DNA from 3 places in the Clostridium budayi genome. Region 2 is predicted to be linked to each of the others. Evidence: riboswitches for the same ligand, from Rfam matches in the RefSeq annotation. Region 2 holds a riboswitch; each other region holds the start of a gene.
What was found. Region 2 has a riboswitch for S-adenosylmethionine ahead of ACZ5TJ_RS11825 (methionine ABC transporter ATP-binding protein). Riboswitches for the same ligand answer to the same signal wherever they lie in the genome.
Positions count from the first base shown of each region.

Region 1: another riboswitch for S-adenosylmethionine. It lies ahead of metF (methylenetetrahydrofolate reductase [NAD(P)H]); the one in region 2 lies ahead of ACZ5TJ_RS11825 (methionine ABC transporter ATP-binding protein).
Region 3: another riboswitch for S-adenosylmethionine. It lies ahead of metK (methionine adenosyltransferase); the one in region 2 lies ahead of ACZ5TJ_RS11825 (methionine ABC transporter ATP-binding protein).

Region 1 is NZ_AP042456.1:2,332,170-2,335,280, reverse strand. It holds gene ACZ5TJ_RS11200 (MraY family glycosyltransferase) at 1-744, shown strand, start outside; gene ACZ5TJ_RS11195 (GNAT family N-acetyltransferase) at 856-1,395, shown strand; SAM riboswitch class I at 1,450-1,535, shown strand; gene metF (methylenetetrahydrofolate reductase [NAD(P)H]) at 1,603-2,490, shown strand; gene ACZ5TJ_RS11185 (S-ribosylhomocysteine lyase) at 2,487-2,945, shown strand; gene ACZ5TJ_RS11180 (methionine synthase) at 2,932-3,111, shown strand, end outside.
Region 2 is NZ_AP042456.1:2,463,606-2,466,716, forward strand. It holds gene ACZ5TJ_RS11815 (MetQ/NlpA family ABC transporter substrate-binding protein) at 1-178, opposite strand, end outside; gene ACZ5TJ_RS11820 (methionine ABC transporter permease) at 225-863, opposite strand; gene ACZ5TJ_RS11825 (methionine ABC transporter ATP-binding protein) at 864-1,826, opposite strand; SAM riboswitch class I at 1,917-2,061, opposite strand; gene ACZ5TJ_RS11830 (DUF503 domain-containing protein) at 2,320-2,607, opposite strand; gene ACZ5TJ_RS11835 (RidA family protein) at 2,809-3,111, opposite strand, start outside.
Region 3 is NZ_AP042456.1:2,633,600-2,636,710, reverse strand. It holds gene ACZ5TJ_RS12690 (hypothetical protein) at 1-168, shown strand, start outside; tRNA gene ACZ5TJ_RS12685 (tRNA-Tyr) at 341-426, shown strand; tRNA gene ACZ5TJ_RS12680 (tRNA-Val) at 433-508, shown strand; tRNA gene ACZ5TJ_RS12675 (tRNA-Thr) at 532-607, shown strand; tRNA gene ACZ5TJ_RS12670 (tRNA-Tyr) at 613-698, shown strand; tRNA gene ACZ5TJ_RS12665 (tRNA-Val) at 704-779, shown strand; tRNA gene ACZ5TJ_RS12660 (tRNA-Thr) at 815-890, shown strand; tRNA gene ACZ5TJ_RS12655 (tRNA-Tyr) at 896-981, shown strand; SAM riboswitch class I at 1,283-1,394, shown strand; gene metK (methionine adenosyltransferase) at 1,471-2,646, shown strand; gene ACZ5TJ_RS12645 (TPM domain-containing protein) at 2,681-3,111, opposite strand, start outside.

The sequences.
Region 1 (3,111 bases), 130 kb from region 2:
ATGTTTTGGGTATTTGTAGCATCGATTTTAATAGTATGTATAGGTCTTGTAGATGATTATTATAAATCAAAGGGAAAAGAATTCCCTATAATGCCAAGATTAATAATACAGATATTAGCAGCTATTATAGTTTTTAAAGCAGGGGTTTCCTTTAATGGGTTTACTAACATTTTTACAGGACAGTATATTGAGTTAAATGATTTTTTAAAGTTTGTTCTTAGTGTAACTTGGATATTTGGGGTTACAACTGTTATAAATTGGTCAGACGGAATGGATGGTTTAGCTGGAAGTATATCTCTTGTATCGTCAGGTACATTTTTTATTGCCGCAATTATATTAGGCCAAAGCTACTCAGCAACAGTTTCAATAATACTTGCTGGAGTTATTGGTGGATTTTTAGTTTATAATAAATATCCAGCTAGAGTATTCATGGGTGACTCAGGTGCAAACTTTTTAGGATTTATACTTAGTATAATCGCTTTAGATGGCGCATTTAAACAAGCAACTGTATTAAGTTTAGTAGCACCAGTATTAGCAATTGCTGTTCCTATATTTGATAATATCTTTGTTATACTAAAAAGATTTAATGAAGGAAAGCCAGTATATCAAGCTGATAGAAGTCAAATGCATTTTAGACTAGAGGAAAAGGGTCTTACTAAGCCACAAATTGTACATTTAATAGTTGGAATTAGTATCCTATGTGCATGTGCATCAATTTTATTAGTATTTTATAATCACCCGTAAAAGGGTCATAACATAAAAGAGTAAGCATTAGCTTACTCTTTTTTTATATTTTAATTGACTTATGATGCCTTAATTGGTAATATATAAAAAATAAATGAAGGGGGAATATTTATGTATAAAGGGAAAAAGGTATTACTTAGGTGTCATTGTGAGGAAGATATAGAAAAACTTTATGAGTTTATAAATGATTATGAAGTAAAAAAATTTCTAGATCTTGAAACAGTACTTCCATTAACAAAGTGGCAAGAAGAGGAATGGGTAAAAAGAAAAAGAGCTAATGATCAAACTTATGACTTTGCAATAGAAGATTTAGAAAGTGGAAATATAATCGGTGGATGTAGTATAAATGAGACTAGTATAAAAAATAGAAATTGTACAGTTGGAATTATGATTGGAGATAAAAATTATTGGGGAAAAGGCTATGGCTATGATGCATTAAAAACACTTATAGATTTTATTTTTAATGAATGTAATATGGAGAAAGTAAAGCTTAGTGTATATGAGTTTAACAGTAGAGCAATAGCTTGTTATAAAAAATTAGGATTTAAGGAAGAAGGAAGGTTAAAAAAGGAATTATATAGAGAAGGAAAGTACGCAGATGTAATATTAATGGCTGTATTTAAAGATGAATATTTTAATAATACAAAATAGAATATATTTACAAATAAAAGTGTTTAGTATATAATAAAATACAACAATTGGAAAAACTTATCAAGAGTGGCGGAGGGACTGGCCCTATGAAGCCCAGCAACCTATATAAAAATGTGGTGCTAATTCCAGATAGATAAGGATATAAATTTAAGATTACAGGTCTTAGGTATTATCCTAGGACCTTTTTTATTAATAAGGGGGCTTTTTATGAATATTAGAAAACTTTTTGATAGTAAAAGATTAATTTTATCTTTTGAGGTATTTCCACCTAAAAATACTTCACCTGTTAAAACAATTTATAAAGCTTTAAATGAGCTTAGCACTTTAAAACCAGATTTTATTAGTGTAACCTATGGGGCAGGTGGAAGCCTTATAAATAATAAGACTTCTGAAATTTCATCATTAATAAAAAACGTATACAACATAGAAGCGCTAGCACATTTAACATGTATATCTTCTAAGAAAGAAAATATAGATTATATTATGGAGAGATTAGAACTTGAAGGAATAACAAACATTCTTGCATTAAGAGGAGACAATAATGACAATGGAGCCGGTGAATATAAGTATGCAACAGATCTTATAAAATACGTAAATGAAAAAGAAAAGTTTAATATAATATCAGCATGTTATCCAGAAGGGCATATAGAAAATAAAGGTATTGAAGCTGAAATAATGAATATGAAAAGGAAAATTGAATCTGGAACATCGAGTTTTATATCTCAGTTATTTTTTGATAATAATATATACTATGATTTTTTAGATAAGGCAAAAGGTAGCGGTATTAATGTACCAATTCAAGCTGGAATTATGCCTGTTGTAAATAAGAAGCAAATAGATAGAATTACATCACTTTGTGGTGCAACTATACCATTAAAATTTAAAAAGATAATGGATAAGTATGAGTATGATAGTGAAGCTTTAAGAGAGGCTGGTATTGCTTATGCAATAGAACAAATAATAGATTTAGCATCTAGTGGGGTGGATGGAATTCATTTATACACAATGAATAACCCATATGTTGCAAGAAGGATTAAAGAAAATATAGAAGTAATAGTTAAATCAATAAATAATAAGGGGGAAACAATAGCATGAAAAAAGTTGAAAGTTTTGAATTAGATCATAGAAAAGTCAAAGCACCATATATAAGGAAATGTGGAAATCTTAAAGGTAATTTAGGAGATTCTATAAGTAAATTTGATATAAGATTTCTACAACCTAATAAAGAAGCGTTTGGAACAGCAGCTATGCATGCCTTAGAGCATCTTTTAGCTTATAATATAAGAGATTTCCTAGATGGAGTTATAGATATATCTCCAATGGGATGCAGAACAGGTTTTTATATGATTATTTGGGGAGATAGGGACCCTGCAGAAGTTAAAAGTGCAGTAGAAAAAGTTTTAGAGATTGTATTAAAGGCAACAGAAGTTCCAGCAAATAATGAAATTCAATGTGGTAATTATAAGGATCTTTCCCTTTTTGGAGCAAAGGAATATGCAAAAGAAATATTAGAGAAAGGTTTTTCATTAAATATTTATGGAGAAGACTAATATAGAAATAAATATTGATGAAAATGAAGTTTTTCGCTATTTAGGTTATAAAGGCCAAAAAATAGAAGAAGAACTTCTTCTAAAAATACAAGACACAATAGAAGAGGGAAAAAAGTTATTTGCACCAAAAATTATATATAAAGAATATCCTATAAATATTTTAGAA
Region 2 (3,111 bases):
GCTTATATCCCTTTTCCTCTAATTTAGGTTTTATATGTTCTACAATTTCTTTATGAGGAACTGGTGTAACACCTATTGTTATAGTCTTATCGTCCCCTTTACTATTTCCACCACAACCTACTAACGCTAATGATAATACTCCTACTAATATTGATGATATTATTGTTCTTTTTTTCATATTAAAATCCCCCTTTTTATTTTTTCACTTATTGCTTTTATACTTATTATTTTGAAAGTCTTTTATAAAAATAATTTCCTAGACTTTGTAGCCCCTGAACTATAATTATTAATAATATTACTGTTACAATCATGTAATCTGTTTGGTATCTATGATAACCATATCTTATAGCAACATCTCCAAGTCCACCTGCACCTATTGCCCCTGCCATTGCTGAATATCCAATTACACTAATTATAGTTAAAGTTAATCCTGAAACTATTGATGGTACTGCTTCTTTAAGCATAACTTTAAATATTATTTGACTATCTGATGCACCAAAAGATTTTGCAGCTTCTACAACTCCTTTGTCCACCTCTCTTAATGCACTTTCTATAATTCGTGCAATAAAAGGTGCTGTTGCTATAGTTAATGGAACTATCATTGCTTCTTTTCCAACAGTTGTTCCAACTATTATTCTGCTTAGTGGGAATACTGCAACCATAAGTATTACAAATGGAAAGCTTCTTAATATATTAACTATAAAATCTAGTACACTATATATTCCTTTGTTTGGTTTTAATCCATCTTTAGCTGTTAAAGTTAAAGCTATTGCAATAATGAATCCAACTATAAGAGCAAAAAATGTTGATAAAAAAACCATATATCCTGTTTCCCACGTAGCTTTTAATATTTCTTCAAACATTTATAATACCTCCCACTGAACATTTTTTTCTTTTAGATAATTAAATATAATATCTTTGTCTTCATCATTTATATTTATAACTAAATTTCCTAGAACACTTTCTCTAAACCTTTCTAGCTTGCCCCATACTATTGAAAAATCTACATTTGTGTCTCTTGCCATTTTAGTTATAAGTGCATTTTCTGATGAATCTTTTGGGAAAAATATTTTTATATTTATTCCGCTCTCTGGTAATAGGTCTATATCATTTTCTCCAAGGAATTTTTTAAGCGAAACTCCTGGCTTTAAAAATAATTCTTCAGCCCTGCCTTGTGCTTTAATTTTTCCCCCTTCTAAAAGTGTTATTTTTTCACAAACTTCTTTTACCACCTCCATTTGGTGAGTTACCATTACTATAGTTATCCCAATTTCTTTATTTATTTTTAAAATTAATGATAGTATGTCCTTAGTTGTTTTAGGATCTAATGCTGAGGTAGCTTCATCACAAAACAGTATACTTGGTTTTAATGCTAATGCTCTTGCAATTGCAACTCTTTGCTTTTGACCACCACTTAATTCTGACGGCATACTTTTAATTTTATTTTCTAAATCTACAAGCTTTAGTAATTCTAAAACCCTCTCCTTAACTTGTTCTTTTTTATATCCCCAAAGTTCTAATGGAAGTGCTATATTTTCATACACATTTTTTCTTTCTAATAAGTTAAAATTTTGAAATATCATTCCGATATCTTTTCTAAGTTCTCTTATTTCTAGTTTGTTTAAATCCTTAATTTCCTTATCCTTTATTAAAATACTTCCTGTATCATAGCTTTCTAATCCATTTAAACATCTTAAAAGCGTTGATTTACCAGCTCCACTATGACCTATTATTCCGTATATCTCTCCTTTTTTAACTTCTAAGGATATATCTTTTAAAACTTCTATCTCCCCAAATTTCTTTTTTAAATTTTTAACCTTTATCATATACTTAAAGCCCCCTTTTTTAGAAAATAAAAAATGCACTAGAGAATAAATCTCTAGTGCATGAAACGTTCCTTGCCCTATTAATGTATTCCCTTATCTATCAGATATTAAATCTGCAGGATTTAGCACCACACTAAAATAACAATTTAAATATAAAATATATTTAAACCTTGCTATTAATTTAGCAGGTTGCTGGGCTTCATAGGGCCAGTCCCTCCACCACTCTTGATAAGAATTCGATATTTTATTTTGTAAATAAATAATTTAATTTGAAATTTTATCCATAAACTACTTATATATAATATATTATGTTTTTAATACTTTGTCAATAACCTTTTATAAAAAATTTTTATATAATAATTTTTTATATTAGTTTTTAAAAATAATATAATTTTATATCTTTAGTCTTATAAAGCATCTGCCTTTCTAATGTGTTATTTATCATTAATCTATGTATAACTGATACTTATTGTTCATCATATTTTAGTAAATATTAAAATTTCTCTACGTCCCATAAAATATCTATAATTTCTCCCTCAGCATTATCATCTATAAATTCTAATATTTTCTCCTTCATACTATCTGCTATTTTATTATTTCCACAAATTGATGAAAGTCCTATTGTAATTAACTTATGATTATCCATATTATCTACTTCACCAAGGGAAATATTAAATTTATTTTTAAGCCTTTGACTTATGCTTCTAACTATCATTCTTTTTTCTTTTAAAGAATTAACCCATTCACTTCTTATTGTTATTTTCATAAGTAATATGTACATTTTCCCACCTCAAGCTTTACATAATTTGTATTTAATATATGCTCTATATTCTTATAATATTCCATATTTTTATTTATATAAATCATATTAACTTTAATTTATTTCTTTAATTAATCTATAGTGAAAAAGCCTAAGAATTCATTTTAAATTCTTAGGCTTTTTCACTATCTTAACATATAATTAAAATTGTAAAACAAATAATTACATAGTTGCAATTACTTCAATTTCAACTGGAGCATCTAGTGGTAGTTTAGCCACTTGAACACAACTTCTTGCTGGTGGTTTCCCCTCAAAGAAAGTAGCATAAACTTCATTAACTGCTGCAAAATCGTTTAAATCTTTAACGAATACAGTAGTTTTAACAACCTTATCCATACTTGTTCCAGCTTCTTCTAATATGTTTTTAATGTTTGTTAGACTTTGTTTAGTTGCCTTCTTAATTTCAGTAACTAGTTCTTTTGTTTCAGGGTTTATTGGAATTTGTCCTGATGTAAAAATCATATC
Region 3 (3,111 bases), 170 kb from region 2:
GTTGATGTTGAAAGAATAAAAGAAAGTTTAGAAAAAAAGAATGGAAAAGAAGGAGTAGCAGAGGCATTTAATATAATTAAACGTAGACTTACGGATGAAGACTATAAAGAAATTAAGGAGATATTATCACCTTATATAAATATAAAGTTATTAGAAGGCATGAACTAATATAAAAATATGTTTATTGATAAAAATAGGAGTATTTTAGAGATATAGGTAGAATATAAAATATAATCTCCATATTTGACCTGTTTTGTCATTTGAAATATAGGGTAGGAGACTATATACTAACTATTGTCGGTTGGGCAAACGCCTAACAGACAAGAAAAAATAAAGTTTTGGTGGAGTTCCCGAGTGGCCAAAGGGGGCAGACTGTAAATCTGTTGTCAGTTGACTTCGAAGGTTCGAATCCTTCCTCCACCACCATTTTATGGGCGCATAGCTCAGCTGGGAGAGCACCTGCCTTACAAGCAGGGGGTCACAGGTTCGATCCCTGTTGTGCCCACCATAAAATTTTAAAAATGATATATTGCTGATGTGGCTCAATTGGCAGAGCAGCTGACTTGTAATCAGCAGGTTATCGGTTCAAGTCCGATCATCAGCTCCAAACTAGGTGGAGTTCCCGAGTGGCCAAAGGGGGCAGACTGTAAATCTGTTGTCAGTCGACTTCGAAGGTTCGAATCCTTCCTCCACCACCATTTATGGGCGCATAGCTCAGCTGGGAGAGCACCTGCCTTACAAGCAGGGGGTCACAGGTTCGATCCCTGTTGTGCCCACCATATCATTTTTGAATTTTATAATTAAAACTTTATATGCTGATGTGGCTCAATTGGCAGAGCAGCTGACTTGTAATCAGCAGGTTATCGGTTCAAGTCCGATCATCAGCTCCAATTTAGGTGGAGTTCCCGAGTGGCCAAAGGGGGCAGACTGTAAATCTGTTGTCAGTTGACTTCGAAGGTTCGAATCCTTCCTCCACCACCATTAACATCAAGAATATTCTTGATGTTTTTTTATTTATCTAAATATTTAGTATTTTAATAAGTGGTGAATATTAACAATAAAATATTAAGTTATATATTTACAAAATATTATGTTATAAAAAAACACTATATAGGTAAAGCTAATAATATAGCAATTAATAGGTAAATTTAAATAAAAATAGAGAGAAAAAAATTGTGAACTTATAAAATATAGAAGAATTTTACATGAATAAAATGTATTGACTAGCTAAATTCTATGTGTTACAATTTTCAAAGAAATTCACTTAAAAATAAATACATAACTCTTATCAAGAGAGGTGGAGGGAAATGGCCCTTTGAAACCCAGCAACCTACAAATAATTTAATTATTAAAGTGTGGTGCTAATTCCTGTAGAGTAATCTACAAGATAAGAAAGATTAGGAAACTAGTTCTCTTCTTATCGAAGAGTTTTTTTTATTTAAAAAAATATATATTATAAGGAGAAGAAGAATGAGAAGATTATTTACATCAGAATCAGTTACTGAAGGACATCCAGATAAAATCTGTGACCAAATCTCAGATTCAGTATTAGATGCTATTTTAGAAAAGGATCCACATGCTAGAGTTGCTTGTGAAACTTGCACAACAACAGGTATGGTAATGGTTATGGGAGAAATCTCAACTAACTGTTATGTTGATATTCCAAAAGTTGTTAGAGAAACAATAAGAGAAATCGGATATGATAGAGCTAAATACGGATTTGACTGTGATACTTGTGCAGTAATGACAACTATCGATGAACAATCATCAGATATAGCTATGGGAGTTGACGAGGCTCTTGAATCAAGACAAGGTGAAAAAGATGATGTTGAAGCAGTAGGTGCTGGAGACCAAGGAATGATGTTCGGATACGCTACAAATGAAACAGAAGAATTTATGCCAGCTCCAATTGCAATGGCTCACAGATTATCAAGAAGACTTACAGAAGTAAGAAAGAATGGTACTTTAAAATACTTAAGACCAGACGGAAAAACTCAAGTTACAGTTGAATACGAACACGACAAGCCAAAGAGAATAGATGCAATAGTTATTTCAACTCAACACGATGAAGAAGTAACTTTAGAACAAATACAAGCAGATTTAAGAAAACATGTTATTGATTATGTAATACCTGCTGAATTATTAGATGAAAATACTAAGTATTACATAAACCCAACAGGAAGATTCGTTGTTGGTGGACCACAAGGAGATAGTGGATTAACAGGAAGAAAGATCATCGTTGATACTTACGGCGGAATGGGAAGACACGGTGGTGGAGCATTCTCAGGAAAAGACCCAACAAAGGTTGATAGATCAGCAGCATACGCAGCAAGATGGGTTGCTAAGAACTTAGTTGCAGCAGGAATAGCTGATAAGTTAGAAATACAATTAGCTTATGCTATAGGTGTTGCAAAGCCAGTTTCAATCCAAGTAGATACATTTGGAACAGGAAAGAAATCAGAAGAAGAAATAGTTGAAATAGTACAAAAGGTATTCGATTTAAGACCAGGTGCTATAATAAGAGACTTAGATCTTAGAAGACCTATATACAAACAAACAGCAGCTTATGGACATTTCGGAAGAACAGATGCTGAATTACCATGGGAAAACTTAGATAAAGTAGAAGAAATCAAAAAATACATGTAATTATAAAAGGTGCTCTTAAATAGAGCACCTTTTTTTACCATCCTCCAGAAGAACCTCCACCGCCGGAAGAACCTCCGCCGAAACCGCCGAAGCCTCCACCACCAGAAGAGCCTCCGCCAAATCCACCGAAGCCTCCACCTCCAGAAGGGCCTCCGCCTCTATGGTTTCTTCCTCCGTTTAAAAAGATAAATGTTAAAATAGTTGAGAAAATTCTTCCATTATTAAATATTAAATCGTATAGAAATAAAATTACTAATACTATAAATATAAATGTATAACTATAAGAAGATTTATCCTTAGATGGAATTTCTACATTTAAAGATTTAGTTAAAGTAACACCGTATTCTTTAGCTATAGTATCAGAAAAAGCACTATAGCTTTCTGAAAGACCTTTTCCAAAATCATTATTTTTAAAGTTAGGTTTTGCAATAGACTCCATAACTCTATTAGTAAGTGCATCAGGAA